4 regions of the Exiguobacterium sp. LL15 genome follow, and region 2 is predicted to be linked to each of the others. Evidence: predicted binding sites of a transcription regulator. Region 2 holds the regulator's gene; each other region holds the start of a gene.
The links. The regulator Rex, encoded in region 2, represses fermentation and respiration genes when NADH is low (regulators of the CRP and FNR family bind a similar motif). The targets are predictions, from matches to a motif close to TTGTGAAATATTTCACAA.
Positions count from the first base shown of each region.

Region 1: the regulator Rex is predicted to act here: its motif matches at 2,897-2,914, upstream of pflB (formate C-acetyltransferase).
Region 3: the regulator Rex is predicted to act here: its motif matches at 2,102-2,119, upstream of cydD (thiol reductant ABC exporter subunit CydD).
Region 4: the regulator Rex is predicted to act here: its motif matches at 2,721-2,738, upstream of NOM72_RS10300 (L-lactate dehydrogenase).

Region 1 covers NZ_JANFNX010000004.1:52,231-60,055, forward strand. The annotation lists gene NOM72_RS14565 (GGDEF domain-containing protein) at 1-335, shown strand, start outside; gene NOM72_RS14570 (hypothetical protein) at 391-1,035, opposite strand; gene NOM72_RS14575 (DEAD/DEAH box helicase) at 1,032-2,204, opposite strand; gene NOM72_RS14580 (hypothetical protein) at 2,233-2,661, opposite strand; gene pflB (formate C-acetyltransferase) at 3,001-5,250, shown strand; gene pflA (pyruvate formate-lyase-activating protein) at 5,285-6,004, shown strand; gene NOM72_RS14595 (hypothetical protein) at 5,998-6,258, shown strand; gene abc-f (ribosomal protection-like ABC-F family protein) at 6,279-7,825, shown strand, end outside.
Region 2 covers NZ_JANFNX010000001.1:7,079-14,903, forward strand. The annotation lists gene NOM72_RS00060 (ATP-binding cassette domain-containing protein) at 1-1,557, opposite strand, end outside; gene NOM72_RS00065 (redox-sensing transcriptional repressor Rex) at 1,725-2,384, shown strand; gene NOM72_RS00070 (twin-arginine translocase TatA/TatE family subunit) at 2,384-2,584, shown strand; gene tatC (twin-arginine translocase subunit TatC) at 2,592-3,371, shown strand; tRNA gene NOM72_RS00080 (tRNA-Ala) at 3,476-3,551, shown strand; gene NOM72_RS00085 (S8 family serine peptidase) at 3,772-7,518, shown strand; gene NOM72_RS00090 (hypothetical protein) at 7,646-7,804, shown strand.
Region 3 covers NZ_JANFNX010000002.1:30,387-38,211, reverse strand. The annotation lists gene cydC (thiol reductant ABC exporter subunit CydC) at 1-339, opposite strand, end outside; gene cydD (thiol reductant ABC exporter subunit CydD) at 336-2,066, opposite strand; gene NOM72_RS11575 (Rrf2 family transcriptional regulator) at 2,275-2,757, shown strand; gene NOM72_RS11570 (nuclear transport factor 2 family protein) at 2,780-3,148, shown strand; gene NOM72_RS11565 (hypothetical protein) at 3,210-3,377, opposite strand; gene ypfJ (KPN_02809 family neutral zinc metallopeptidase) at 3,460-4,302, opposite strand; gene NOM72_RS11555 (polysaccharide biosynthesis protein) at 4,486-7,825, shown strand, end outside.
Region 4 covers NZ_JANFNX010000001.1:1,960,840-1,968,664, forward strand. The annotation lists gene NOM72_RS10290 (M42 family metallopeptidase) at 1-754, opposite strand, end outside; gene NOM72_RS10295 (GNAT family N-acetyltransferase) at 914-1,423, opposite strand; gene NOM72_RS10300 (L-lactate dehydrogenase) at 1,678-2,634, opposite strand; gene NOM72_RS10305 (DUF92 domain-containing protein) at 2,800-3,579, opposite strand; gene NOM72_RS10310 (5-formyltetrahydrofolate cyclo-ligase) at 3,573-4,118, opposite strand; gene rpmG (50S ribosomal protein L33) at 4,176-4,325, opposite strand; gene NOM72_RS10320 (1,4-alpha-glucan branching protein domain-containing protein) at 4,430-6,613, opposite strand; gene NOM72_RS10325 (DUF4912 domain-containing protein) at 6,646-7,368, opposite strand; gene phoU (phosphate signaling complex protein PhoU) at 7,476-7,825, opposite strand, start outside.

The sequences.
Region 1 (7,825 bases), on a different contig from region 2:
AAGCAGGTGATTACGTATTGATCGAGGTCGCGAAACGATTGAGCGAGCATACGAATTCTTTAGAACAGGTGTATCGACTGGGTGGAGATGAGTTCGCGATCCTCTTACACGCCGATGATGAACTGTCCTTACGTCGAAAATGTAAATCCTTCTTACACTTTTTAAGACGTCCTTACGTCTATAAAGGACAATCCTTATTCGTTTCTGCAAGCATCGGTGTGACCGCGTGTCATAAAGCTGATCTTGAAACATGCTTAAAGCAAGCCGACCTTGCCATGTATCGCGTGAAACATCGGGATAAAAACGATGTCGCCCTATATCGAGCAGATTCTTGAAAAAAAACCTAGAACACATTGATCATAATCGGTCATGTGTCCTAGGTTTTTTCGATTATTCTTCTGGTCTCGGCGCAATGTTGCCTTCTTCGATATCGAGGAGTAAGTCGATCAATTCCGCACAAAACTCAGGGTACTGGCGAAGCAACGCGTCTTCTCCTACTTCATCCACGAAATCTGTCAACAAGGCGAGGACTTCTGGTACCAGTGCGCGCGCTACTTTCATGTAGGCAATCGCAAAGCGCCATTTCCCAGAAATGTAGAGCAGTTTTCCAATCAACAAATCACCTGGTTCGACTTCAATCTCAGACAAATCCGTTTGATACGTCTGTTTTGACATCAAATCAACGACACCATCCGCCTCGACTTGAAACAGCGAGGGCATCGGGTCCGCTAATCCACGCAAGGCACGATAGAGGCTAGGCGATAACTCTTCTTTGACCTGCTCAAGAAAACGACCGTGCGGCGTTTTTCCTTGATCATCCGTCTCATAGAAGATGGCCCAATCTACGAATAAGTCCCGGAACAACTCAGCATCTTTTAAATACCAACGTCCCTCCGTTGCAATCTCTTCTATGAAAGCGACCCAATCCGTACTACGTGCTGTCGCTGCTTCTTGATACATCTTCTTCAAGGCTGCATTCATTTCCGCTTCAGAAACCGTCGTCGGAAACGGAATTACTTTTCGATCGTTCTTCATTTCGATCGCCCTTTCCGGTGAGGAGTAGCCGGTCGTTTAATCGTCTGAGGTGCTGTAAATTCACGTTTTGGAATGACTTCCCCACGGTAAATTTCCATTGCTTCCATCTCGACGCCCATTTGCTTCGCAAGTGTTTTTAAGTGTTTTAAGTCTTGATCCGTAACAAGAGCAAGTACCATTCCGTTCGCATTTCCACGTCCCGTCCGACCTGAACGGTGTACGAAATCGTCAAGCGACTCCGGTAAATCGTAATGGACGACATGCGTGACTGCTTCGATATCTAGACCACGTGCCGCAAGACCTGTCGTGACGAGTAAAGGAAACTCTCCTTTTTTGTAAGAACGTAATGTCTCCATTCGCTCTCGTTTTCCTTTTTCAGCATCCAAAATCCGATATTTCAATGAGAATTTACTCAACTCACCATTTAATGGTCCGAGGAAGGAGCGGTTGTTGATGAATGTCAGCACTTTTGATCCTTGCATGTTCGCCAGGCGACGTAACAATTCCGGCTTCTGACGACGTGAAGTCTCCAAATAACCGAATGTCACTTGTGTGCTGACGGCACGCTCAACCCGAATCGTCTCAGGGTTGTTTGCAAGCGTCCGTCCCCATTCTGCTGTCCGTTCCGGCAATGTCGCGGAGACGAATGCTAACTGACGATCGCGTAGTGCACTGTTTGCGATTCGCGTCGCCGAGTCACTCATACCACTCTCATAGATTTGATCCGCTTCGTCCAAGACGATCAATTTCACCTTATGCATCTTTAGCTTCTTCGAATCGATCAACTCAACGAGACGCCCTGGCGTTCCGACGATGATTTGTGGTTTTTTCTTCAATCGTTCATATTGTCGTTTTAATTCAACACCACCAATGAATGCACCGGATTTGATACCACTTCCTTGAGCAAACAATTGAATGACTTGATGAATTTGCATGACGAGTTCCCGTGTTGGTGCCGTGATCACGACTTGCACGTGTGGTTCTTCTACTTCAATCTTTTCTAAAGCTGGAATGACATAAGCAAGCGTCTTCCCTGTTCCTGTTGGCGCTTCAGCCAGGACATCTTTTCCTTCGCGCAACAACGGAATCGCTTGTTCTTGAACAGGCATCAACTCGGTAAAGCGCGCCCGTTCCCATGCTTCCTGTAAAAATGGTTTTGTAAAGTTCATAACGATTTCTCCTACTCTCTTAATTCCATCATGCCGTTACGTATTCGACATGATCTCCTGATGCATCACGGTATCCCCGTAATGTCTGTGTATATTCATTTCCTGCGTCGAGCAATCGAATGTGGAATCGAATCTCGCTTTCACCGGCTTCTTCTTCTAAAATCTCGAATCCTTGGATGACACGATCCTGTAATTCTGCAGCGAGTGCCGGGTACTCCGCAAGACTCGCATACGTCGCTTTTACGTCAACCGGACGACGAACAAGCGCAATCCAATACGATTCATCATAGCCGATAAAGTCTTCATAATCAAAATCATCTTCAAATCGAATCCAGAATCCATCATTTTCGAATTCCGTGATCATTCCCGTTCGCGTTGAACCGTCCGATCCGATTTTCAGCGAGACCCAGTCTCCCGACTGATACTCTCCTTGTTGTGTTAATGATACATACTCCATTTGGCACACCTCCACGTTCTATATTCCCTTTTTCATTGTCAACGATACGTCTTAAAAATACAAGGCACCGTAGCGTGACATTCCTCACAGTTTCAACTGTTCTAGTAAATCTTTTTCAAATCAACTCATACAGTTTCTAAAAAACCTTGATTTATCAAGCGTCAACTGTTTTTTGTTCTTCACTCTTTCATGAATACAGAAATAAAGAAAGGCTGTCATACCAACGTTTTTACACTTGTTAAAACATTCACATGAACGTAAAGGGAATCTCCTTCTCCTTTTGTTACACTATTCACATAAGGAACTGATGATTAGCTCAATTTCAAAGGAGTGGTATCCATGTTATTAGAAAAAACAAGTGCCTGGGCAAGCTTTACGTCTGGTGAATGGGTAAAAGCGATCGATGTCGCAGATTTCATTCGACTCAACCGCACGGAATATACAGGAGATGATCACTTTTTAGTCGGTCCGACGCAAGCGACGGAACGGCTCTGGCAACAAATTCTACAGCTGACGAATGAAGAACGACAACGTGGTGGTGTATATGCCGTCGATGCTAAAACACCATCAACGATCCTCTCGCATGATGCAGGGTATCTGAATCGCTCACTTGAAAAAATCGTCGGTTTACAGACAGACGAACCGTTTAAACGTTCGATTCATCCGAACGGTGGGATTCGGATGGTGAATGATGCCCTAGCTGCGTATGGCTTTGAAGCAGACGAGACCGTCACGAAAACTTTCAGCGAGTACCGGAAGACACATAACCAAGGGGTTTTCGATGCCTATACCCCTGAAATGCGCGCTGCACGTAAAGCCGGTATTATCACCGGATTACCTGATGCTTATGGTCGCGGACGGATCATCGGTGACTATCGTCGTGTTGCTTTGTACGGAACGGCACGCTTGATCGAAGAACGTAAGAAGGATTTAAAGGCACGTGGCGGGTTCTTATCTGAATCGATGATTCGCGACCGTGAAGAGATGAATGAACAGTTGCGCGCATTAACGGAATTGACCGAGCTTGGAGCTCGCTATGGTTTCGATCTCTCCCGCCCTGCAGAAACAGCACAAGAAGCATTCCAGTGGGTCTATCTTGCCTATCTTGCTGCCATCAAAGAGCAAAACGGGGCAGCCATGTCACTCGGTCGAGTCTCGACGTTCCTTGATATTTATGTCGAACGTGATCTTGCGGCTGGTCGCTTGACGGAAGAGACTGCACAAGAACTCGTCGATCATTTCGTCATGAAGCTTCGGATCGTTAAGTTCTTACGGACACCAGACTACAACGATCTATTCTCAGGTGATCCGACGTGGGTAACGGAATCAATCGGTGGAATGAGTGAAGATGGACGATCAAACGTCACGAAAAGTTCATTCCGCTTCTTACACACTCTCTCGACACTTGGTCCGGCACCGGAACCGAATCTAACCGTTCTCTGGTCTACTCAGCTTCCACGCGGATTCAAGGAATTCTGTGTGAAGATGTCGATCGTTTCAAGCTCGATTCAATATGAAAACGATGATTTGATGTTACCGGTTTATGGAGATGATTACGGCATCGCTTGTTGTGTCTCCGCGATGAAGATCGGGAAACAGATGCAGTTCTTCGGTGCGCGAGCAAACCTGGCAAAAGCATTACTTTATACGATCAATGGCGGAATGGACGAGAAGCTCAAAATCCAAGTCGCCCCAGCAAGTCCATTGATGCTTGATGAAGTACTCGATTACGAAACCGTCATGGCGGCTTATGATCGTCAACTCGATTGGCTCGCAGAACTGTACGTCAACACACTGAATGTCATCCACTACATGCATGATAAGTACAGCTACGAACGGATTGAGATGGCTTTACATGATCCAGAAATCTTACGGACGATGGCATGCGGTATCGCTGGTTTATCGGTCGTCGCTGACAGTCTATCTGCCATCCGTTACGCAACAGTTCGTCCAATCCGAGATGCGGATGGGATTGCAGTTGATTTCAAGATCGAAGGCGAGTTTCCGAAGTTCGGGAATAACGATGAACGGGTCGATCAGATGGCGGTCGATCTCGTCACACTGTTCATGGAGAAAATCCGTAAACATCCAACGTATCGCAATGCCCTTTCGACGCAGTCTGTCCTGACGATTACTTCAAACGTCGTCTACGGTAAAAAAACAGGAAATACGCCAGATGGACGCCGTGCGGGTGAACCATTCGCACCTGGTGCTAACCCGATGCATGGACGTGACACTAGAGGAGCTGTCGCCGCACTGACATCTGTCGGAAAATTACCATATGAACATGCGCTCGACGGGATTTCCTACACGTTCTCGATCGTGCCAAAAGCACTTGGTAAGGATGAAGCCACACGCATTCGCAATACAGTCGGATTACTTGACGGATATATGGGTGGTACGACTTCAAAAGGACACCATTTGAATGTCAACGTCTTTGACCGTGAGACGTTACTCGATGCCATGGAGCATCCAGAACAATATCCACAGTTAACGATTCGGGTATCCGGTTATGCAGTCAACTTCATTAAACTGACGCGTGAACAACAGATCGATGTCATCAATCGAACGTTCCACGGTTCTCTCTAAAATGATGTGTAGTATGTGAAAGGAAGTGAGCAGGATGACCTATGGTATGATCCATTCCGTTGAATCATGTGGAACAGTCGATGGTCCTGGCATTCGATTCATCGTCTTTACGCAAGGATGTCCACTACGATGTCAATACTGTCATAACGTGGATACATGGGAGTTCGGTTGCGGACGGCGTGTCTCAGCAGACGAAGTCGTAAAAGAAGCGATCAGCTATCGCTCCTTTTTCGAGGTCACGGGTGGCGGAATCACCTTCTCTGGAGGTGAACCGCTCGCTCAGCCAGAATTCTTGGAGGCTGCTTTAACAGAAGCAAAACGCCATGGACTGCATACGGTCATCGATACCGCGGGATCCGTCGTCCCGAAAAACATCGATGCGATTCTCGATGCGACGGATCTAGTACTACTCGATATCAAACATATCGACGATGCCGCTTGTCGCGTCTTGACTGGACGGAGTAACGCCAATACACTCGCCTTCGCAAAACGCCTAGCCGAGCGAAACATTCCCGTCTGGATTCGCCACGTCCTCGTTCCAGGTATTACGATGTCAGAACATTTCCTCCGTCAGACCGGCGAGTTCATCCGGACGCTCGGAAACGTCGAGCGCGTCGAAGTACTCCCTTATCATCAACTCGGTGTCTATAAGTGGGAAAACCTCGGTCTCGCATATCCGTTAACTGATGTGCTTCCCCCTTCATCAGAAGAAACGGATACTGCGCAAACCTTACTTGAATCGTACTTGTGTTAACGTTTCCATTTTGTTACAATGACGGCATAGACTATGAACAGGAGGTACAACACCGAAATGAAGCAATCACTCGTACACGTCGCTTGATGAATGAAATCATCTCTTTCGCAATGCAGTTGCGGATGCCTGACGCTACGAGTCTGCTCTTTTTCGGTGTGACCAACCTCTGGCCAGCACCTTCTTTGAGTTACACTCCGGCACACCATCCGCTCGCTTCGGATGGTGTGTTTTTCATTTCATCTTATCGGAAATGAACACTAAAGGAGCTGCTTTTATGCCTACTGAAACACTTACGATCCAACACCTATCGATGGACTACGACGAACGACGTCTTTTCTCGGACGTTTCTTTTCATATTCATACCGGTGAACATGTCGCCTTAATCGGTCCGAACGGCATCGGAAAAACGACACTGTTACACTTGATCGCTGACCAACTTCAGCCGACTGACGGTTCGATCAAGCGTCATTACAAAAAACTCGGTCTACTATCACAACACTTCGTAGCGGGCGATCACACCGTTCTTGATGTCGTCGAACGAGCGGATGCGGTTCGTTATCAACTTCGCGCTAATGCCATGAATGGTGACTTGACGATCTATCAACAAGCACTCGATCAGGACGCCTTCTCGCTTGAAGCAGATGCAGCACGCGTCTTAAAAGAAGTCAAATTAGAGGAAGCACTCTGGACACACAAAGCATCCAGTTTAAGCGGTGGTGAACAGACGCGCCTTCAACTTGCCTGTCTGCTTCTATCACGACCTGATTTCATCATTCTCGATGAACCGACGAATCATCTGGATCAAGAGACACTCGAGTGGCTCACGGAATGGGTCAACATGTCACGGACCTCGATTCTCTATGTCTCACACGAACGATTCTTCATCGACGCAACGGCTGATGCCGTCATTGAATTATCCGAATCAGGGGCAACGCGATACAGCGGAAACTATCAGTCCTATAAAGAACAAAAGGAACATCAAGCTCTGTCGCAACAACGAGCGTACGAAAAACAAGAACGCACCCGTAAAGAGCTGACACGCATGATTCAAGGATACCGGCAATGGCATCAAAAAGCCTCGAATCAAGCGAGTGAACGGGATCCGTATGCGAAAAAGAAGGCTGCTAAACATGCGACGAAGGTCAAGGCAAAAGAGCAGCAACTCGAGCGTCTACTCGAGGATCGTGTACAAAAACCACAAGTTGCATCGACTGTTCACGTCGCATTCGAACATGAAGCGATTCGTGCGAAACGACTGATTTCGTTCGAACGTGTCTCATTCATGCATGAGACGAAACCGATCCTAAACGACGTTTCGTTTACGGTAGAACGTGGTGACCGAATTGCTGTCATCGGACCGAATGGAAGCGGGAAAACGACCTTACTGCGTCTCATCGAGGGCGAATATGCTCCTCATCAAGGGAACGTAATCCGTCATCCTCGATTGAAGACCGGCTATTTTTCACAAGCCCTTTCCCACTTACCGACATCCGGTACGTTGTTAGAGGCATTACTTGAGTACGGCACGATGAGTGAAACGGACGCCCGGACGTTGCTCGCCTGCTTTTTATTCCGTCGCGATGATGTTTACCGGTCGATTTCCGACGCCAGTATGGGTGAGAAATGTCGGATCGCTTTCTTACGTCTGTATTTTTCTGGTGCTCACTTGCTTATTCTCGATGAACCAACGAACTATTTGGACCTTGCGACTCGTGAACAAATCGAAGCCGCCCTCGATGTTTTCCCTGGTGAGCTCCTCTTCGTCTCTCACGATCGTTATTTTACCGATCGGCTGTCGAATCGGACGTTTGATTTAACGAC
Region 2 (7,825 bases):
GGCTTCACTCATCTCGATGACGCGGGTCGCGATCCGGTCGATGAAGTAACGGTCGTGAGAGACGAATAGTAGCGTTCCTTCATAGTCGACGAGCGCATTTTCGAGGACCATCTTCGAATCTAGATCCAAGTGGTTCGTCGGCTCATCGAGGACGAGGACGTTCGTCTTCCGGAGTTTCAGTTTCGCAAGCGCGAGACGTCCGCGTTCGCCACCAGATAACTCATGGACGATTTTGAAGACATCGTCACCGCTGAACAGGAATTGCCCGAGGACAGACCGGACTTCTTGTTCACGCATCAAGGGCCATTCGTTCCAAATCTCATCGATGACGCGGTTCCGGTCATTGAGTTCTGCCTGCTCTTGATCGTAATATCCGATCGAGACGCCAGTTCCGAAACGGAAATCACCGAAGAGGGGGCGTAAGCGACCGACGAGGACTTTTAAGAGCGTCGACTTTCCGATGCCGTTCGGTCCGACGAGTGCCAGTGATTCACCGCGTTGCAAGCGGAACGTGATGTCTTTTGAGACAGCTTCTTCGTAACCGATCGCCAGTTGATTGACTTGAAGAACGTCGTTCCCGCTCTGTTTTTCAATCGGGAAGGAAAGGACCGTGCTACGCTCATCGCCATCTGGTCGGTCGAGTCGGTCGACCTTCTCGAGTCGCTTCCGGACACTTTGGGCACGTTTTGTCGTCGTCGCCCGAGCGATGTTGCGTTGAATGAAGTCCTGCATCTTCGCGATCTCTTCTTGTTGCTGTTCGAACTGTTTCATTTCTTGATCGTACAATGCCGCTTTTTGTTCCAAGTACTTCGTGTAGTTACCGGTGAATTTACGGCAGACATTGCGTGACAGCTCATAGACGACATTGACGACTTGGTCAAGGAAGTACCGGTCGTGCGAGACGATTAGGACGGCGCCACGATAACCACCGAGGTAACTTTCGAGCCAAGCAAGCGTATCGATATCGAGGTGGTTGGTTGGCTCATCGAGAATGAGGAGCTCTGGTGCTTGCAGGAGCATCTTCGCTAAGGCGAGACGTGTCCGTTGACCACCGGATAACGTTTGGATCCGGCGCGAATAATCGTCCGGATAAAAGCGCATGCCGTGCAGGACGGAGCGGATATTCGCTTCGAACTGATAACCACCCGCTTCTGAGAAGTCGTGTTGCGCTTGATCGTACGTCTTTAGGAGACGATCGTACGCGACCGGATCGTTCAAGATATGCTCCATGCCCATTTCGATTTCCATCCGGCGTAGTGTTCGTTCTTGTTCCTGCAAATGTTCAAAGACGGTCAGCATCTCGTTCCAGATCGTCTCGTTCGATTCAAGACCACTGTCCTGCGCGAGATAACCGATTTTGACATCTTTACCTTTCATGATGTCACCCGAGTCATGACTGAGTTCGCCAGCAATGATTTTGAGCAAGGTCGATTTACCGGCACCATTTCGTCCGACGAGCGCAATCCGGTCGCGCTCTTGTACTTCCAATTTGATATTTTCTAAAATCGGCTCAACGCCGAATGATTTCGAGAGTTGGTTGACTTGTAAGAGTATCATTTCCATCCATCCTTCCACCCTTTAGTCTATCACGAACAAAAGCGCGAGGTCCTGCGGAATATATTATTTGTGACTCTATGTGAAGTGGTTTACAATCAAGAAGAGTAGAAAGCTTTTTGCAAAGATTTGGGTGCCACGATGGATGTGGCCGAAGGGGGAACTGCAGGATGAATGGACCAGACACAAAAATTCCACAAGCGACAGCAAAACGGTTGCCGCTATATTATCGCTTCATCCAAAGTTTATACAATTCAGGCAAGCTCCGCGTCTCTTCTGCTGAGTTAAGCGAGGCGGTGAAGGTTGATTCAGCAACGATTCGTCGCGATTTTTCCTACTTTGGGGCATTAGGGAAGAAGGGGTATGGATATAACGTTCAACATCTCTTAACGTTTTTCCGCAAAACCTTGAATCAAGATGAGGTGACGAATGTTGCCTTAATCGGGGTCGGTCATCTCGGAACAGCGTTTGCAAATTATAACTTTTTAAAGAATAATAGTACTCGGATAGTCGTTGCGTTTGATGCGGACGAAGAGAAGGTCGGAACAACGACGCATGACGTTCCAATCTATCATGTTTCGGACATGAAAGAACAAATCGAAGCGAATCAGGTCGATGTTGCCATCTTGACGGTTCCATCCCAGTTCGCGCAGTCAGTAGCGGATGAGTTAGTCGAGTATGGTGTGACGGGCATCCTGAACTTTACGCCCGCGCGGTTGAACGTGCCAGCGAGCGTCCGGGTCCATCACATCGATTTATCGATCGAGTTGCAGTCGTTAGTTTATTTCATGAAGCATTATTCGCAATCAGCTGAAGGAGTGAAATCATAATGGAAAACCTTATCCCGTCAACTATAGCATTCATCGGACCAGGTAGCTTAGCACTAATCGGTGTCGTCGCATTAATCATCTTCGGACCGAAGAAGTTACCTGAACTTGGTCGTGCTGCGGGTCAGACATTGAAAGAGTTCAAGAGCGCAACGAACGGTATCATGGACGACGATAAAAAGGATGAACCGAAAGAGAAGTGATTGAATCATGGCGATTGATCAAGAACAAAGCGTGACGTCGCATCTGGACGAACTGCGTAAACGGATCGTCTGGTCGCTTATCATCGTCGTCGTCCTGTTCGCTGTTGCATTTCCGCTCGTCCGACCGCTCGTTCGCTTCTTGCAAGCGGACTTAAAAGAGCTCGGTATCGGTTTGAATGCCTTCAACGTCGCAGATCCTTTAATGTTGTATTTGAATCTTGCGTTCATCATCGCAATCGTGCTGGCATCGCCGTTCTGGATGTATCAACTCTGGGCATTCGTCCGCCCTGGTCTGTATGATAAGGAGCAAAAAGCGACATTGACGTATATTCCGGTCATCTTCTTTCTATTTTTGGCTGGTGTAGCCTTCTCATACTTTTGGTTGTTACCTTTCTTATTAAAAGTTTCGACTGAACTAGGGAAGGAACTCGGAATCGAACAAGTCATCGGAGTTGAGAACTACTTCAGTTTCTTAATCCGATTAACGATTCCGTTCGGTCTTCTTTTCCAATTGCCGGTCGTGACGATGTTTCTGACACGTCTTGGTCTCGTGACGCCAATTTTCATGCGAAAGAATCGGAAATATGCGTACTTTGCGCTGTTCGTCGTTGCGGCATTGATCGCACCGCCGGACGTGACGTCACACTTGATGATCTCGGTCCCATTGTTCGTTCTCTATGAAATCAGCATCTTGATTTCTGCGCGGACGTACAAAAAGGTCTTGGTCCTCGAGCAACAGGCAGAGCTTGAACGACAGGCGGATTTGATGCGTGAATTGAATAAATGAATCGTGAATTCCTTCCGATAATTTTGGAAGGGATTCTTTTTTATGAAAGCGTTATTTTTATATTGATAAAGCAGTTAGCGATGCGTATACTAAAGTTAATTCATGGGGGCTTAGCTCAGCTGGGAGAGCGTTTGGCTGGCAGCCAAAAGGTCGTCGGTTCGATCCCGATAGTCTCCACCATATTCGTACACTTCAAACTCTTGAGCATTCAAGAGTTTTTTGTTGTTTTCAAAATATGGAAATGCAATATAAAGTGTCAATAAAAACAAATAATTATATAAAACAGACAGAACTGAATTGTTTATTTCCATCTATTTCATTAAACTAAATATACAGAATTTTCGTTTAACTGTTTTGTTGGTAACATCATTATAGTTTTTTAGAAAAGGGGAAAAGAAGTATGAAGAAGGAAATCGCACTCTTGGCAGCTGTCTTGATGACATCTTCCAACTTGGTCAGTGCTCAAGGAGCACTGTCCTCGCAAGATAAGGCAAGCGGTCAAAAGCCGCACGCCCTCTCACTTAAGAAAACAGGACAGGAGAAGGTGTATAAGCAGTCTGACAAGGTCCGTGTCGTCATCGAGATGGAGCAGAAGCCGGCGATTCAAATTGCGCAGGCACAAAACAAGCGGTATAGCACATTGAGCAATGCCGAAAAAGAGTCGATTAAAGATCGCCTCGTAAGTGTCCAAAAATCAGTCAAGTCAGCGATCGCTAAAAAATCGATTCCCGTTACATATAAGGAAAGCTTCACGACCGTCATTAACGGATTCAGTGGTGAAGTCAAGTTCGGCGACATCGAAGACATCAAACAACTCGACGGAGTCAAGAGCGTACATATCGCCCATGAATACGCGCGACCGAAAGCCGATAAAGGTGCAAAACCAGATATGTTATATAGCAAAGATATGGTTAATGCAAAAGAAACATGGCAGGACTACGGCTTCAAAGGGGAAGGGACAATTGTAGCGGTCATCGATACGGGGATTGATCCGTCGCATAAAGATATGGTGTTGAGCCCAGAGACGAAGATTGATTTGACTTCTTCGAAGGTCGAGAGTGCTAAAGAAACAAAAGGACTAAAAGGTAAGTATTTCACGGAAAAAGTTCCATACGGCTATAACTACGCTGATCACGATAGCGAAATCCGTGATTTAGGTGCAGGTGCATCGATGCACGGAATGCACGTAGCGGGTACGGTCGGTGCTAATGGAGACGAAGCGAACGGTGGTATCAAAGGGGTCGCACCGGAAACACAACTCCTCGCGATGAAAGTATTCGGAAATGATCCAGGCATGCCATCGACATTCAGTGATATCTACATCAAAGCGATTGATGATGCGATCGCCCTCGGAGCGGATGTCATCAACATGAGTCTCGGTTCGACGGCATCATTCGTCAACGCAGATGATCCAGAGCAACGGGCGATCGTCAACGCGATGAACAACGGGATCTTATGTGCGATCTCTGCTGGAAACTCGGCATTCACAGGACATGGTGCAGGCAATCCGTATACAGCGAATCCTGACATCGGTGTTGTAGGATCTCCAGGGTTGATCAGCCAAGCGCTACAAGTCGCATCGCTAGAGAATACGAAATTAACGCTTGAAGGTATGGCACTGACGATTGACGGACAGGATGCTGGGTATTTGGCGTACCAAAAACAGGACTCGCCGAATCCGATTAAGGTATTCAACAAGGAGAAGCAAGACGTCATTTATGTCGGCGATGGTCAAGCATCGAACTATCAAGGAAAAGATGTCAAAGGAAAAGTTGTCTTTGTTGTGCGTAACGGCAGTTTCAATTACGGTATGATTCAAGCAGAAGCTGAGAAACAAGGAGCAGCCGGTGTCATCGTTCGTGGACGAGTCGATCATGGGGATTATGTCAGCATGGCACTTAACAATCCGACGATTCCGATGGTGACGCTCAGCATCGCGGATGGGAATGATCTTGAAGAAAAAGCGAAAGCAGGAAAAGCAATTGCTGTCACGTTCGATGGAAAAGCGGTCTCAGCAGATAACCCAGTAGCGGGCGAGATGTCTGATTTCACGTCATGGGGTGTCACACCAAATCTTGATTTCAAACCTGAAATCACGGCACCGGGTGGAAAAATCTACTCGACGCTCAATGATAACGAATATGGCGTCATGAGTGGAACATCGATGGCAGCACCACACGTCGCCGGAGGAACGGCACTTGTCATGCAACGAATCGCGAAGGATTTCAAAGTCGATGGTGCGACACGCGTTAAACTCGCGAAGAATATCCTCATGAACACGTCACGTCCACAGCTTGATAAAGGGCAGTATAATGCTGAAGCGAAAACTGGTAGCTTCTATTCACCACGTCGTGAAGGTGCTGGTTTAATGGATCTACGTGCTGCGATGAAAACACCAGTCGTCGTTACGGAAACGAAATCGGGTGAAGGAAAGGCTGCACTCAAAGAGGTCGGCGAAAAATTCACATTCACGCTCGATTTGAAAAACTATAGTAGCGAAAAAGTGACATATCAATTAGCCGGAACGGTACAATCGGATCTCGGTGCAGAAGGAACGAACTTCCTGGAAGCCAACAATATTTATAAGAAAAACTCAGTGGATGCGGTCGATCCGAATAAAGGAACGTTCCCAATCTCATTCGCAGTCGGTTCGAAAAAAGCAAGTTCTGTCTCCATCAATCCGAAGAGCTCAACGAAAGTAAGTGTATCGGTCGATTTGAAAGATACAGTCGATTGGGCAAACGGTCTTCCACTTGAGCAAGTCTTTGAAAATGGCTACTTCGTTGAAGGTTTCGTTCGTTTAATCGATACGAAGAGTAAAAATCCGGAATTGACAGTGCCGTACGTCGGATTCAAAGGAAAGTGGGATCAGGCACCGATCGTCGATGCACCGCGTTATGACGAAGAGAAGACATTCTACGGATTAACTGGATTAGCGACAGAAGTAAAAGATGATTTCGAGTTCCTCGGCACGAACACGGCGGGAAAAGTCGTTGAAAACAAGGTTGCGTTCTCACCGAACAACGATGGTAGCGTTGACGAGGCGTTCCCAGTCCTCTCGTTCCTTCGTAATGCACGAAAAGTCGAGTATTCGATTCTTGACCGGAATAAAGCAACACTCCGTAAATTAGATCTACAAACAGACGTTGTGAAGAACTATTATGATAGCGGTTCTGAAGATGGGTTCACACCCGTCACAAGTGCGGCTTGGGATGGAACAGTCAATGGAAAACCAGTCAAAGACGGTCTTTACTATTACCAAGTTAAATCAGTCATCGATTATCCGAATGCGAAATGGCAGTCGAATCTCTTCCCCGTCTATATCGATACGAAAAAACCAGCAGCAACGGTTCAATGGGATACTGCAAAAGAAACGCTTTCATGGACAGCAGGCGATCAAGGAACAGGTATAGCGTCGTATGACATTCTCGTTGATGGAACAAGTGTCCTCAAACAGCCGCTTGCGCCGACAGAAAAAGCATATGAATTAAAAGGTCTCTCGAAATCGGCGAAGATTGATTTCGTCGTCAAGGATTATGCAGGAAATACAGTGACGAAATCGGTGAACACGACAGGCATCGACAAGGCGGTACCAACCGTCCAAATCGATACACCGGTCGCACTCGGTCTGTCGACATCTAAAGTGGTTACTATCGCGGGTCATGTATCCGATGAGTCAGGGATCAAATCATTCAAAATTAACGGAAAAGCCGTCCAGCTTCGTTTTGATGCAGCAAAACAGCAGTATGTGTTCAGCCATGATGTGACCTATACGAAAGATGGCGTCAAATCGTTTAAAGTCGAAGCTTATGATGGAAAAGGAAATCGCTTGGTATTTAGTCGTCAAGTCATTCTAGATTCGACATTGCCGACTTTAAAAGTGACAGCACCAAAAACAGTATCAGCAAAAACAAAGACAGCATCTCTTAAAATCGTTCTTCAAGATAATTATGATGAGATTCGATTTGATATGAATGATAATGCGGTATACCGTCATACCTTCAAGGAACCATACCAAATGAGATCCTTCAAAAAGACAATCACGAAAAAAGTGACGCTCAAGAAGGGGAAAAACACGTACAACTTGAAACTGAAGGATCTTGGTGGACACGTTGTTACGAAAACAGTCGTTATCACGAAAAAATAAGAAACAAAAGATAAAGCCAGGCGGAAATCCGTCTGGCTTTTCTTGCGTGCCGAAGCGTCTTGAAGGGTTTATGAGACGAGAAGAGGGGGAATTTTAAGAACAGAAACAAGTCAGAGGGGGAACAACCATGAATCCGTTCACGACCTTAATCGCCTTCATTGTAGGGTGTCTCGTCTTATATCTCGGTATCCGCGACAAAAACGGCTGGCTGATCGGTGTCGCGATGATACCGCTCGCGATCGTTGCCTATAGCGTCATCTATCTGATCATTCAGGTCAGTGCGTAGTCTTCATGGAAAACGTCTTAC
Region 3 (7,825 bases), on a different contig from region 2:
CCCACTTCGGTACTTCCCGAAAATACCGGGTGCAAGCGGCTCGAGTCGACGATAAAATGACGTTCGGATATCACTGAGGATCGTAAACGTCGCCCGGTGCGAATAATAGCGTTCTGCATACCGACTGACGGCACGCGTCAGACTCGAGATTTTTTGCAGCGCAATCAAGACGGCAAGCGTCTGGATCGGTGGCAACAAGGCTGCCTTTGAAATCAGGTATCCACTTGCTGCGAATAAACCGACCGCTGTCACTCCGGCGAGGACACCGAAGAAGATCGACCAGGCGATATCGCGTTTTTGATGCACCATCAACCGAAAAACTCCTAGTAGTTCCTTCATCGTGTTTCCTCCCCTCTCTGGACGCTGCGCATCCGAGCATATTCCGAATCACGTCCAAGCAGTTCATCGTGAGTGCCACGATCGACGATTCGTCCGCCATCGAGGACGACGATTTGATCTGAGCGCTCGATCGTATGCAGGCGGTGTGCGACAGTAATGACTGTCGCTGCTTGTCCAAGCTGTTCAATCGCTTGTTGAAGCAATCGCTCCGTTTTGACGTCGAGTCCTGTTGTCGGTTCATCAAAGACGATGACGTTCGGTCGTTTCAAGAACGCTCGTGCCAACGCAACGCGCTGTTTCTCGCCACCTGATAGACCACGTCCACCTTCTCCGATTACCGTGTCGATCCCTTTAGGTAACGTCGCAATCAGCTCCTCGAGCCCTGCTGCCTGCGCCGCCTCAAAAATCTCTTCCGGCGTCGCTTGACGGAGTTCACCGATTGCGATGTTTTCTGCCAGCGTTCCGGCATACAGATACGGATGCTGCGAGATGTAGCTCAACTGACGGAACCAGCTCGCTTCCTCCACCTGACTGCGATTAATCCCGTCGAGCAGAATCCGTCCTTCTTTTGGATCCGCGAGTCCGGCAATCAACTGTAAGACAGTCGACTTACCGGCACCACTGCGACCGATCAACGCCACCTTTTGATACGGTTCAATCGCAAGTGTCACGTCTTGTAAGGCAAAGCGTCCTTCTTGATACGTAAAATCAACTTCATCCAAGACGATTCGTGGTGGACGGTTCATCGCAAGTTCTGATTGACCAAAGGCAACAGGACGATCGTCTGCTGTTAGTTCGGCTGCGATCTGTTTCGCTGCCGCGACACTACCTCGTCCCGTATGGAAGGCAGCTCCCATCTCTTTTAAGGCAAGATAGTATTCTGGTGCCAACACGAGCATCAGGAACGCCGGGATGAAGGTAATGCTTTGGAACAAAATCAAGCGCAGACTGACTTCAAGTGCAATCATTCCCATGCTGAGCATCGAGATGAACTCAAGCATCAACGACGACAAGAAGGCGAGCTTCAAGACCGTTAACGTCGCATCCCGGAAATCAAGACTACTTTTTTCGATGACGTCACGTTGTCGTTTCGCACGACCAAATAACTTCAAGGTCGTCAGTCCTTGCAACGTATCAAGGAACGTTCCCGAGAATGCCGTCATCTTCTCGAGTTGAGCATCCGCCCGCTTTTGCGTCATGATGCCGATGATGATGTAGAACAACGGAATGAACGGTGCCGTGATCATCATGACGAGACCAGTGATCCAGTCATAGCTGAATGCCGCGATCAAGACCATCAAGGGAACGATCGTCGTCTGGACGACTTTCGGCAAGTACTGACTGTAGTAGCTGTCCATCTCGTCTACAGCGTCGAGCAAGACACTGACCTTCTGTCCCGCTTGCCCTTGTAGCATCATCTCGACCGAACGACCTGTGTATTTCGCGACGAGTGCTTCCCGAAGCGCCTGCTTCATGTGTGCCGATAACGTCGTACCGAGACGACCGTTCCAATACGTCACGATGACCCGGAGCAACAGCATCCCGAGGACGACGAGTAGTAACGGAATGACGGCTTCAAACGGTTGTTCTTTCAAGAAAATCCGATCGACCGTCAACACGATGCCGTACGATTGACCGACGACCGCAACCCCCATCAGGAAAGCTGCCATGATGAATTGAATGAGAATACTACGTGGAATCTGAACGATTCCTTTTAATGGATTCATATACAAACGTCCTTTCACAAAGTGTGAACGACTTTTAGTGAATATTTTCACATATCGTACATTTAGTATACCGAATCCGGAACGGGGATGCCATGCAGATGCTGTCGAAAAGGTGTGACGGTTTTGTGAGAGCATAAAACTCGACAATTCTTTCGAATGAAACTATTATGGATATACATTATCCACGTTTAACGAAAGGGGACTTCTCATGCAAATGAAAACCGGGGTCGAGCAATCTGTCTACGCGATGTTGCTTTTGACCTTCCTTCCGGATCGCGCTGTGTTGCCCGGTGAATTCATCAGCCAGCAACTCGGTGCCTCGCCGACTTATTTCCAAAAGCTCTTACGAAAACTCGTCCAGGCGGATCTGTTGTATTCCGTACCGGGTGTCAAAGGCGGCTTTCGCTTACGACGTCCGGCAGACGAAATTCAAATCTTTGACATTTATCAAGCGATCGAGGGCAAGCAGACGTTGTATGCGTCAAGCGGTGTCTTTGAGGATTTGATGGGAATTCAGGAACAGGAAATCGGTCTACTCTCGAATCTGATGACAGAGGCGGAAGAGGCGTGGCAATCGACGTTGAAGCGCGAATCGATCGGCTCGATCCGTCAAGCGATTGATGCCTCCTGTCCACCGGAACATTTAGAACGGTTGCATGCGTTAATCACAGACCGGATGATGACACTTTAATGAACAGAAAGAGGTTTTTACTATGGTATTGAATCGTTATTTCGACTTATTCGACGCGTCACGCACAGATGAACAAGCTTTTGAGGATCTCGTTTCCTTATTCACGACAGACATCACGTTCGTCCTGAACGGACAACCAAAGCACGGCATCGACGCCTGGAAACAGTTCGTCCGTCATGTGTTCACGGCGAATCAGGATATTAAGCATATGTATGCAGGCTGGGAAGAAACAACACCCGGAACATATGAAACACGCTGGGCAGTTTGCGGAAAACGGGCAGACGGTAGTGTCTTCACGCAAGACGGAAAAGATATCGCACGTCTCGATGAAAACGGACGGATCGCTTACCTGGAGAACGTTCCAGATGATCCGACGATGTTCCGTTCATAAGATGGCTTTTAAATAACGAAAACCTGTGTTCCGCGCAAGCAGAACACAGGTTTTTTGGTATTTAGCGTTTCATTACGAGTCGTTTCAACAAATAGCCTGTGATGACAAGTAATGATGCAATGGCGAAATAGACCATGTAGACCAACAAGTCTGGCGCAAATCGTGACACGATGTACGTCAATCCGACGACAGCCGTATAGAGCAATAGAAATAGACTGATGTGCTTCAACTTCGACACTCCCCTTTGAATCCTTCCCTCTTCTTTACGGAAATGACTGGAAGATGTTTCAAAGGACTGTCGTTGCTTCGTTTTATAGATTCTTCGCTTTGAATGTATCTCCGCCTTCGATCGTGCCGTTATCAAAGCCTTTTTGGAACCAACGTTCTCGTTGCGCCGATGTGCCGTGGGTGAAACTTTCCGGTACGACATATCCTTGTCCCTTCTCTTGTAACGTATCATCCCCGACAGCATTCGCTGCCGTCAACGCTTCTTCAAGATCGCCTTCTTCGAGCAAGTTTTCGCCTTGCGCATGATGCGCCCAGACGCCGGCATAATAATCGGCCTGTAGTTCGAATCGAACGAGGTACTTGTTGAACTTCTCCTCACTCATTTGCTCTCGAAGTGGCATGATCTCGTCTGACTTTCCGAGTAACGTCTGAACGTGATGTCCAACTTCATGCGCAATGACATAGGCCATCGCAAAATCGCCCGGTGCCCCGTACTTCGTCTGTAATTCGTCATAAAAGCTTAAATCAATGTATAATTTCTGATCACCGGGACAATAAAAGGGACCGACGGACTTCCCTGCTTGTCCGCAAGCCGAACTAACTTGATCCGTATATAAAACGAGCTTCGGTTTTTTATAGGTCTTACCATCTTCTTTGAATTCCTTCGTCCAGACTCGTTCCGTATCCGCTAAGACGACGGAGACGAAGTCCGCTGCTTCTTTTTCCTGTGCTGTTTCTTCATATGTCGTATTTTGCTGATCCCCATCGGTTAGGTCTCCGAGTAATTCAGCTGGATTACCGCCCATCAAGGTGATGACGATCAGCAGGATGATTCCGACACCACCACCGATGCCGGCAATTCCTTTCCCTCCCATTCCTCGTCGATCCTCAACGTTTGAACTCCGTTCTCTTCCCTTCCATTTCATGCGCTTTCCTCCTACTCGTTTCGTTGTAGGTCTTTACCCGAAAGCATTCGTCCGTAACGCTCCGTCTTAGGATGGACGTTCCTTCTCGTATTCATTGCTAAAATAAGTACATCCATTTCTAGGAATATCGCCCTCCTGTAGAGAAGAAGTTCAGCACGGATTTTCGCAGAAAGGAGTTGTCCGATGCACTCGTTCCGTCAACACCTCAAGAACTTCATGCATACGTACCGTAAGGATATCCTTGTCCTATCTGGTATGTTTGTATTCATCCTAATTTATAGCTTCCCGTTGTTTCGTTCCGGTATGGTGACGTTCAGCGATCTATCCTTCGGACTGTCCTCACATCGCTATTTAGAAGAAATTTATGGGGCCTGGAACAACCGCTGGAGCACGACGACGCTTCTGAATATCGCACGACTGCTCTACATCCTACCGTTTTATGTACTCAGTCTATTGTTTGGCTCATCCGGTCCTGTCTTGATCAAGTCATTCATCGTCGGACTGTTAACGATCTCTGCTTTATCGATGTTTGCTTTTACGAAACGGCTCCATTCCGTTTATGTCTCGAAGCACTTTTCTTATCTCTCACTGATTGCCTTCGCAATCGCTGCGTTGTTTTATGCCTTGAATCCGTGGGTGATTACGCGAATTCAACATATCTATTTATTATGTGGCTATTCCGTCTTCCCTTACGCTTTGATGTTGTTCTTCAACATCTTCGACCCGAAGTTTCGGGAACAGCTCGATCCTGGTTTCCGTTTGTCTGATCGATTGAGTCGACGGACATGGATTGATATCACCGGACTATCGATCGTCTTTGCCTTCATGGCGGCGGGGATCCATTATTTTTTCTTCTCGCTGATTTATATGGGAATCATGGTCGGACTCATTTTCCTAAAGACAAGTTGGACGCGTCGCAAAGAACGGATTTGGTCGTCGTTACTGTGGTTTTACGTCCGAGCGACCTGTGCGTTTGGTCTCGTTTTTCTACTATTCAATGGATATTGGTTCTTGATGTACGTCGGCTCGATTCTGACTGGCTCACAAGCTTCACAACACAATATCAATGTCTCTGATACGTTGATGTTGTTCAGCCGCCACTCGAGCTGGACGAACGTTTTATTTTTAACGAGCTACTGGTGGCCGATGTTTGATTTGACGACGTTACCGCTGACGTTTTGGATTGCTGGCGCGATTACACTTTTACTCATCTTGCTAGGAGCCGTCGTCGCGTATCGGCAACCGATCCATCTGTTCTTTAGTCTGCTTGCGATTCCGCTGATCGTCTTCGCGACCGGTACCCATGAACAAGTTGCCGATGCGTTTGTCCTGTTCGTAACGAAGACACCGTTGATTGGTGCGATGTTCCGCGATCCAAATAAGCTGGTTGGTCTCTTAATGGTCAGTTACAGCTTGTTGCTCGCCGTCGGATTGAACGCCGTCTTTATCCGTGCGTCCCGAACGATTCCACTGAAGTTGTACCGGGGCGTCTCGATCGTCGGAACACTGATCGTCGTCGCCTGTTTTTTCCTCCCTTACCGGACTGTCTATATGGAAGGTTTTTATCATCCAGTCAAAATGCCTAAGGAGTACACGGCTATCCAAGAAGAAGTCGATGGGAAATGGTTGCAATTCCCGATTGCAGACGAGATGACGCAACCGAGTACCGGCATCGCGACTCCACGCTGGAATCAAAATCCACGAAAAGGTGGCGAGATCAAGGCAACGGGTGACGTGCAAGTCTATACGTCGGCACACGATACCGTCTTCCATCACGAAGGAGCGTCACCGACGATTGGTTACATGATGACGTTCATGCAATATCTACTCGACACCGGTCGCTCGGAACAAGCCGGACAGATTGCGAAAGCATTCGGACTGAAACAATTCGCTTACCGGGATGAGTACACGGGGATGAAGGACCGACAAGACTTCAATCTAAAGGTTCTACAGGAACAACGTGATCTCGTACAAACGAAACAAGTCGGCTTGTTCACCTTGTTCGACTTGATCGCACCGCTCGACACCCGAACCGTTCCACAATTGATGTTGACCCCTTATGGACTCGAACGGTCAATCAGTTATCCGACACTGGATGGCTACAACCTCGGTCGTCAATCGATTTTGTATGCGACACAAGCACATCAGGATAGTCTCTCTTGGATGAAAAAGGGTGATATCGTTGAGATGGTCGAGGAAAATGATCTTGTTCTCAGTCAGGTACCGGAAGAATACTACTGGAAACCGTTCGATGCGATTGATTCAGCGAATGCCTTCCTGAACTGGGGTAAGACGTTTCTTGCCAATAATGATTGGCGCTGGTATTTACGAACGCAAGGGATGACGAACCCGTCGTTTGACCTCGATTTTGGAGACGGGATCGGTCTCTCGTTTGCTTCCGCCCGGATTGACGCGCCGGTCTACAAATTAGATGGATTAAAGGCGAAGCAGGTCGCCTCCTTTAATTCGATGCTTGAGGATGAGACATTCTTCAAAGCCGATAACCCGGACATCGTCGACTTATCTCCGAATCCGATGTCAAAAGATAATAACCTGCCTGTCCTTCATGCGGAAGTCGCAGAAGGTGATCCGAAATACATCTGGCAAGTCGCAAAATCCGGTAAGCTGCCGGCACGACCGAATAACGCCTACCGCTTTGATATCACAGCGAGCGGTCGCGGTGTCGACCGGCTCCACGTCAAGGTCCGGTTCTTTGATGAGAAGGATCGCGAGGTGAATCAGACGTATGTCGTCGCTCCGCGTGATTCCGGTGATGTCGACGCGATTCACTTGCAAGGTGAATATGTCACACCACGAAACGCAAAGACGATGCGGATTGATCTACTCAGTTTCCAGCGCCCCGAGCGGAAAACGTATTGGTGGGTCCATGATATTAAAATCTTCAGCTATGAGGATTATATGATCCCGAACACGTTTACGATGACGAAAGACCTGCCAGCCGGTCGTTACGCTGGGTTTGCCCGTGTGCTGCTGAACCAAAAAGGTGGACAACTCGATTTAACCTTCAATAAACGAGGCTTCACGATTCCAACTCGACAACGATCCGGTGCTAAACTCGCTTGGGTTCCGATTGGTTCGTTCACGACGCCGAGCGGTCCTGCGACGCTCAGCGTGACGAACACGGAAGGTTTTAATGCCATCCAAAACATCGTTCTGATACCGGAAGAAAAGCTGACTGCTTTACGAAAACGCGTCGATGATACACTCGCTTTCACGAAGACCTTAATGGTAATCGAGGCAGAGACCGGATTCGATTACACCGGTCACTTGCAGTCGGAACGAAACTATCCTGGACTGAGCTTTGGGAAAGGAATCGCTGCGCAACGGGGACGTTTACAGCGTTCAATCGATATTCGTGAAGCGACCGATTATCAACTCCAACTGATGTTGACTCCACCGCCAGGAAACGATGGTCGAATCACTGTCAAAATCCGAGACGGAAAACAGGTCGTCTTCGAACGCGCCTTGTCTCGTGCTGATATTCTAAATGGTCAAAAACACC
Region 4 (7,825 bases), 2.0 Mb from region 2:
AAATGGAGACTGTGAATTCATCGGAGTGTTGCCCCTCTCCTAGTGCTCCCATGTCGACCGCGATGTATTCTGCGACTTCTTCCGTGAATCCAGCATTTCCACCGAATCCGACTTCTTCATAATTTGAAATCAGGATCTGGACCGTGTGTGGTAGTTCGATTGTTTTCCATTCCTTGATCAATTCAAGCAACAAAGCAACAGATGCTTTATCATCGAGATGGCGCGACTTCACGAATCCTGTTTCCGTATAGAGGAATCGCGGATCAAACGTTACGATGTCTCCTACTTCAATCCCCGCGACGCGCGTCTCTTCTGCTGTCGTCGAACGGATATCGAGCCGTACTTCGATATTATCAGCGGATCGTTCCGTTTTGTTCGTCTCGCGCGACGTATGAACACTCGAATGGTGGAACACGATCGTACCTGAAATCGTTTGACCGTCCATCTTGTGAATGAGACAGTTCTCACCTTCGATCGCTGTCCAAGCATATCCCCCCAGTTGTGATAAACGAAGTCGTCCTGTTGGTAAAATTTCTTTCACCATCGCTCCTAGTGTGTCGACGTGTGCCGTCAGTAACCGCGTGCGCGTTGAAGCACCAGGTAGTGTCGCTAAAATCGCTCCTTTTTCAAGCTTTCGATACGTGATCCCTTCTGCTACCAATCGCTTTTCTACATATGTAATAGCTTCTTTTGTCGAACCTGTTGGACTCGGAATCGAGACAAGCTCTTCAATCGTACGTATGACTTCTTTCATGTTCATTCGCTCCCTTTCAATCGGACGACGACGTGACATCCGCTTTGTTCTCATGATAACAAATATTCATTCTTTGCCGATACTGATATCCTACGGATACCATGCGAAAAAGCTGTAGCGCTTTTTTGCTACAGCTTCTTTCCACACCATCTCAATAACTTAGACGTACTTCTTCATCCAAATATCATCACGATATGTGCCATCTTCTAATTTTACGGAATCTGGATCTTCGGCATATACTTCAAAACCGAGCGACTCATAAAGATTTTGTGCGGCTTCGTTCCCTGATAAAACGGCAAGAATGACTTGCTCGACGTCCGGTAACTTCTTCGCTTCCTCGATTAAGGCTTCCATTAGAGCACGACCAGTACCCCCACGATATTCAGGTGATACGTATACTCCGGAAATCATCGCTTTATGCGATTCACGTGACAATTCATATGGTTTGACCTGACCAAACCCAAACAATGTATCACCGTCGAACATACCAAGCCAAACCTCATCGGAGTCGGGTTCTCCCTCAAGTCCTTCTTGTACTTCGCGGAGCGGGGTTTGCTGTTCATCATCAAACGAATGACCGAATGCATCTGGATGATTTTTTAATCCCTCAAGGCGTAGATTCCAGTATTGTTCTGCATCCTCTTTAGTTAGTTTTCGAAAAGTATACATGACTGTCGGTTCTCTCCTTTTTGGGTATCATGACGTACAAAAAATGACGTAAAAACGCTTCTATCTCTTACTTAACCCTTTTCTAGTAAAATAAAACCTAGATTTTTCTCTTTTTACTACCGGACGAATAGATGTAATTATTAACGTGTTTGTTCTCCACATCAAAAAACTCAAGTGTGGACAATATGAAGCAGGTCCAACACTTGAGTTTTTTGCTACTTTATTTCGTAACACCTTCATCATGATTCGTACGATTATCCTTGTAAGACGGGTTCAAGCGTCTGACGCAATACATCAGCAGAATGATGGAATTTCTTCAACTCTTCATCCGTCAATGAGACTTCAATGATTTCACGCACACCTTGACGATTGATGATGGCAGGAACTCCAATATGGATACCGGAAATGCCATACTGACCATCGACATGCGCACCGACCGTTAATAGACAGTTCTCATTTCCGAGGATGGCACGAACGATACGAACGAGCCCAAGCCCAATCGCATAATAGGTTGCCCCTTTGCGCTCGATAATATGATAAGCAGCATCTCGGACGTTGATGTAGATTTGATCAAGATCTGCTTGAGAATAACGATCGTCTTCAGCAAGTAGTTCATCAATCGTTTTTCCATAAATACGGCTGTTACTCCAGGCAGCGAATTCCGTATCACCATGTTCGCCAAGAATATAGGCATGGGCATTTCGGGAATCAATGTGAAAGTATTCTCCGAGCATTTGACGCAGGCGCGCTGTATCAAGCACCGTTCCTGATCCAAATACGCGGGATTTCGGAAGACCAGAATATTTCCAGGCAAGATGCGCCATGATATCAACCGGATTAGAAGCCACGACGATGATACCATCAAAACCGGAATCCATGATTTGACGAATCATTTCTTTCATGATCAACGCATTCTTTGCAACGAGATCGAGTCTTGTCTCACCTGGTTTTTGTGGAGCGCCTGCCGTGATGACGACGACTTCCGCTTCGCGGCAGTCCGCGTAGTCTCCAGCCCATATTCGCATCGGTGAAGAGCTAAATGGTGTTCCGTGGTTTAAGTCCATTGCCTCGCCCTCTGCTTTGGCTTTGTTGACATCAATGATGACAAGTTCTTCACAAAGTCCAGCTGTTGACATCTGATAGGCAAAGCTTGAACCGACTGCACCAGCTCCAATGAGGGCTACTCGTGTCACTTTCGCATGTAATTCCATATCGTTATGTCCACCCTTCCATTCGTCCTAAGAGTTTGTTAACTATCTCACAAGTAAATTGTAACACCTTTCACATTCTTTGCATCATGTGAAATTAATCACATTTGTCCATTTTGTGTCATTAATATCCTAACATAAGGAATTACATACTCACATACTTTCCAGTTACCAAAATCGAACGATGATAAACCCGATTCCGCTTGCCAAACCACTCGTTAAGACATTGACAGCGTCATTCCCTAAAAATCGAATGCCTGAAACGTAAGCCGTCGGTTGACCATGGTGCTCTCGCTTTTCCGTGTATTCCCCACAAACCGTACATCGGTAAACGCGTTGCCCTACCGCTCCAAATAGTGTATCCAGTAGGCTCCCGAGTACACCGATACTTGTTACGAGTAAGACGTGTCTTAAAGAAAGAGAAAATATCCAATGCGCTGCTACAGCGATGAACGCAGCTCCTGCGATCGTACCGATCGTTCCAATCAGCGACATCGCTCCACTCGTTCCTGCTGGTACCCGTCGTAACGTTTTGAGAGACCACGGATCACGTCTTGAGAGCGGTCCGATTTCAGATGCCCACGTATCAGCATTCGATGCTGCGATGACGAATAGAAATAACAAGAGATACGCAAAATCCATCGTCATGGCATACGCTAAGGCAGCAACGAACGCTACCCCTCCATTCGCAAGGACTTGCCATCCGTCACGCGCGCCGTCTTTCTCAACGATGGAGTCGACCGATTGTTTTCTAGATCGTCCGACCTTCGATAACAGACTCGAGCTACCAAAGAAGAGTAAGAGTACTACTAATCCTTGCCAACCGAATCCGAAAGAGACACCACTACCGACGAGCAGGGTCATGATAGCACCACTTGTCGTCAATAAACGAAAAGATCGTCCGGTCCAAGCAAGCAATAGACAAAACAAAATGGTCGCGCTCAACATCGGATGACCTCTAATTCAGTGACGATCAAGTCAACGGGGATATCAAAGGCTTCCACTTCGAAATCTGGAAGAAGTTGTTCAGAAAAGGCAATCGATACTTTACATCCTGTATATGGCACGAGTGCACGATCGTAATAGCCTCCTCCCCATCCTAAACGATAGCCGTCCCGACGATAGGCGCGACCTGGAACGAGGCAAAGCTCTGCTTGATCAAGTGAGGCGCGACGTGCTGAAGCGATCGGTTCAGCAATCCCCATCTGATTTGCTTGCAGTTGATCTTCTGGTCCATGTTCATAAAAGACCATCTCGTCTCCGACTACTTTTGGTATCAAGACCGTCTTGCCCTCTTGCCACGCTTGTTCAATCAGCATTCTTGTATCACATTCATTTCGAAAAGCTAACGTGATTGCGACACAGGTCGCTTGTTGCCATTCAGGTAGTAACAAGACATGTTCGTGAATCAATCGTTCCTTTTCCGCACGGTTCTCCATCATATCGAGTCGTTCTTTGATCAGACGGCGTACTTCTTGTTTATTCATAGTTGTCTTCCTTTCCACAAAAAAAGCCATCACACGAAGTGACGGCTTCCATCTCAATTATTTCACTTCACGGTGAAGTGTGTGCTTACGGAGACGTGGGTTGTATTTCTTCAACTCAAGACGCTCTGGGTTGTTACGCTTGTTCTTTTTAGTGATATAAGTACGGTCACCAGTTTCAGTGCAAGCTAATGTGATTTTAACGCGCATGGGATTCCCTCCTATCTAGCTCTCGATGTATCAAGTGATTTTGCTTTACATAAGGTTAAGCATACTCAAGTATCGTACCAAGAAAGGAAAGGAATTGCAACTGTTCATCCGTTCTTTTTCGGATTCGTCACGTGTTGATATGGTTTTTCAAGGTTCTCTTCAAAACGCAGTGGCTTCTTTTCGACGTGATACTCTTGCTCCACCCCGTGACGTGACTCTTCTCGTTCTAGATAAACAACCGCTGATTGGCGCAACGCATCTCCTTCAAGTCGTTTTAAGGCAACGACCAGACCACCTGAACGATCAGGAGAACGCTCACTTTCGACATCGTAGACGTTACTGACGAGTGGCAACTCTTTGATCTTCGCGATAGCTTGGGCAGCTGATGCGGTCTCCATGTTGAAGTTGTGGATGACTGCGAAATCAACGATCTTACTCAAAGCTTGCGCTTGGCGTAAGAAGGCTAAATTTAGTGCCGCCAGTTGGTTATAGGTCTGAACGAGCGGTAGACCTGTCACTTGCACTCCGTAAACGTGAACACCTTCTTCAAATCGATACGCTTCCGGATGTTCCGTGACGACATAGACGTTCTCACCAGCAGCAGCGAGCCGTCGAGCGAGCTCCGAAGCTGGTCGGTCTGACGCATCATATTGTCGGACGAACAATAAGATGGCGTCTGTATTCCAAGATTTCTCACGCTTCACTGCCACGTAGTAATCATGTGCCGTCAAGAAGACATCCGGTTCAATATCTGAATCTTGAAGAAAAGGATATTCGCGATATCGAGCATCCAACCATTCCACCGTCAGCTCCTCAGCATCCAGTCGACGCTCGGTTTCTTCAAAACGTAAGATATGCTCCCGGAAACGATTCGCAGCATACTGCGCTGTCGTCTGTCCATCAAGGATGAACGGCCAGTCGCTCGAGACAGCGAGGAGGTATTCTCGAATGAGTTGACGCTTCGCTTTGACAGTCAACGCATCTTGATGACGATTTCGAGCTACGATTCCTGCTAGTCTCTTCTCAAGCTGATGGAGATGACGAATCATCCAGTCATTCCGTTCATTGATCCAGACTTCCGCGTAGCCTTTTCGTCCCCACGTTCCCATCGCGACGTGCGCCGTGTCGATGTCTTGGAAGTGACGTTCGAGGAAGATCGCCGGTGAAATCGACTCAATTCCTTGATCTTCTAAACGTTCCATCGCTTTACCGAGGAAGTCGGGACCTTCAAACCACCAGTGACCGAACAATTCGGCATCAAATGGTGCTGTGACAAGGAACGGTGGGAAGTCTTGTCCTTGATGCGCATCTAAATGTTCACCAAGTGCTTGTGCGAAGTCTGCTGCGTGCTCACTTGTCCGTTGCCATGCCCAATCACGAACGTAATAGTCTTTTTGATCCGTTTCTCCTGTTACACGATGCAATTTCAATCCTGTATCATAACGTAAGCCTTCCGGGTGCATGAACTCAGCGATTTGATCCCACTCTCGATCGTACGCAAGGTCACGATAAAACTCGCGGTAATCCGGATGACCCGGGTATCCGATGACAGAGCTCCAAATCTTCCCGGAAATGATTTGATCACGCGGGAACAGTGCCACACCGTGCGGCGAATAGACAGGTGCTCCGATTCCGTGTTTCGGTGACGGATCCGCGTTTAAGATTGAATGTTCGTCAACGAAAGTATAACGAATGCCCTCTTCATACAAAATACGATCAAGTCCTGGCGTATACGCACACTCTGGCATCCAAAGACCAGATGGACGGAATCCGTAATGACGTTCGAAACAGTTCAATCCCGTCTGAATTTCAGAACGTGCCGCTTGTTCAGACAACATGTGCGGACTGAATCCGTGCGTCGCCGTACACGTAATCAAATCGAGATAACCTTGCTCCTTGTAATGACGGAATGCGCGGTTCAAATCTTTTTCCCAGTGAAGGAACGTATTCAATAAATCTTGATAGCGGTCTTGATAGAATAGAAGCGCATCTCGTTCCTTTTGAGCAAGCTCTCGCTCTAGTTCCTGGCGAATCAAACGTAACGTATCCTCGATATGCTCGATATACCGCTCTTGAATCAATGGGTCGGCAAGCATCTCGATGACGGGTGGTGAAATGCTGACCGTCCAGCCGAGCGGACGTGACAAGCGATCGACCTCCCACAATAATGGGATGTAGGTTTCTGAAATCGCTTCATACATCCACCGTTCTTCTAGACGATGCGCCTCTTCATGACGGATATATGGTAAATGTGCATGTAAGACGAGTGAAAAATATCCTTTTCGCATAGCTTCTCTTCCTTTCCCTCTCTCTAATTCCATTATCGGACGCGATCGAAATAGGAGTAAGGACGTAATACTTCGACCCATTCCGGTTGTTCGACCTCTCCGTATTGCCAATGATGCACGACTTCCGCGAACCGTCCGTCCGTAACTGGCTCGTCACGTGGCGTTTCGACTGGTTTTGAACGCAGTACTGGAACAAAGTCCCCGTCGATCGTTTGAATGCCCCATTCAATGATGTATGTAGTATTCGGGGCGACTGGTCGAACGAACCAAGCATTCGTCATTTCTGGTAGCTCGAATTGATACGTCCGATTTGCCTGTCCTTGTTCATATTCAACAAGCGTGACATCAATAATGCGTAATTCTTTACGGAACGAATCAAACGTCGTGTGATAGTGCGTCTCTAGCAACTGTTTCGACAGTTCAGACAATTCCCAGTAGACGTATAACGCTGTCGGTGACTGAACGATGGCGTGGAGGATGTCATCCTCGTAATGTGTCGCCATTCCAAACGCGTCACGTTCTAGCGAAGGTACCACTTGCACAGACGGTACGACGTCTAATACAGGTGCAGTCGACTTTTTTGTCTGCTTGACCGTTTTTGATTCTACTTTCGGCGCTACTAAAGGTTGTTCTGTTAACGATTTACGATATTTAGTCCACGCATATTTGATTTTTCCTTCAGTCGTATCCAATTGAGCTGCGATTTGTTTTGTTGTCAGCCCTTGTTCTTTCAATTTAATGATTTGCTCAAGCATTCCCAATCACCTCTCTGTCATTATTCACTTCTTTCCTATTCTACAAACGTGTTTCGAATCCCTTTACAAAAAAAGTAGGCAGAGGAAATTCCTCCTGCCTACTTGATTCATCCGTTTAAATCATAATGTTTTCCTTTTTCGAGATAGATCAGATGCTCCCCGACGTTCGTCAAGTGATCACCCATCCGCTCGATGTAGCGGCAAATGTTCGTGAATTGCATAACTTCATCGACGACAATCGGCTGAAGTGACATGTGACGCATGTACTGGCGAAGTGCCTTATATGTCGTCTCATCAATGACGTTATCGAGATCAGACAAGGCTTTTGCTTTCTCGACATCTCCGTCACGATAGGCGACGATCGCAGTTTCCGTCATATCCAGTAATGTCTCGAATGCTTCTTTCAACAAAGAGATATCGATGACATACGGGAATGTTTCGACACGAAGAACCGCTT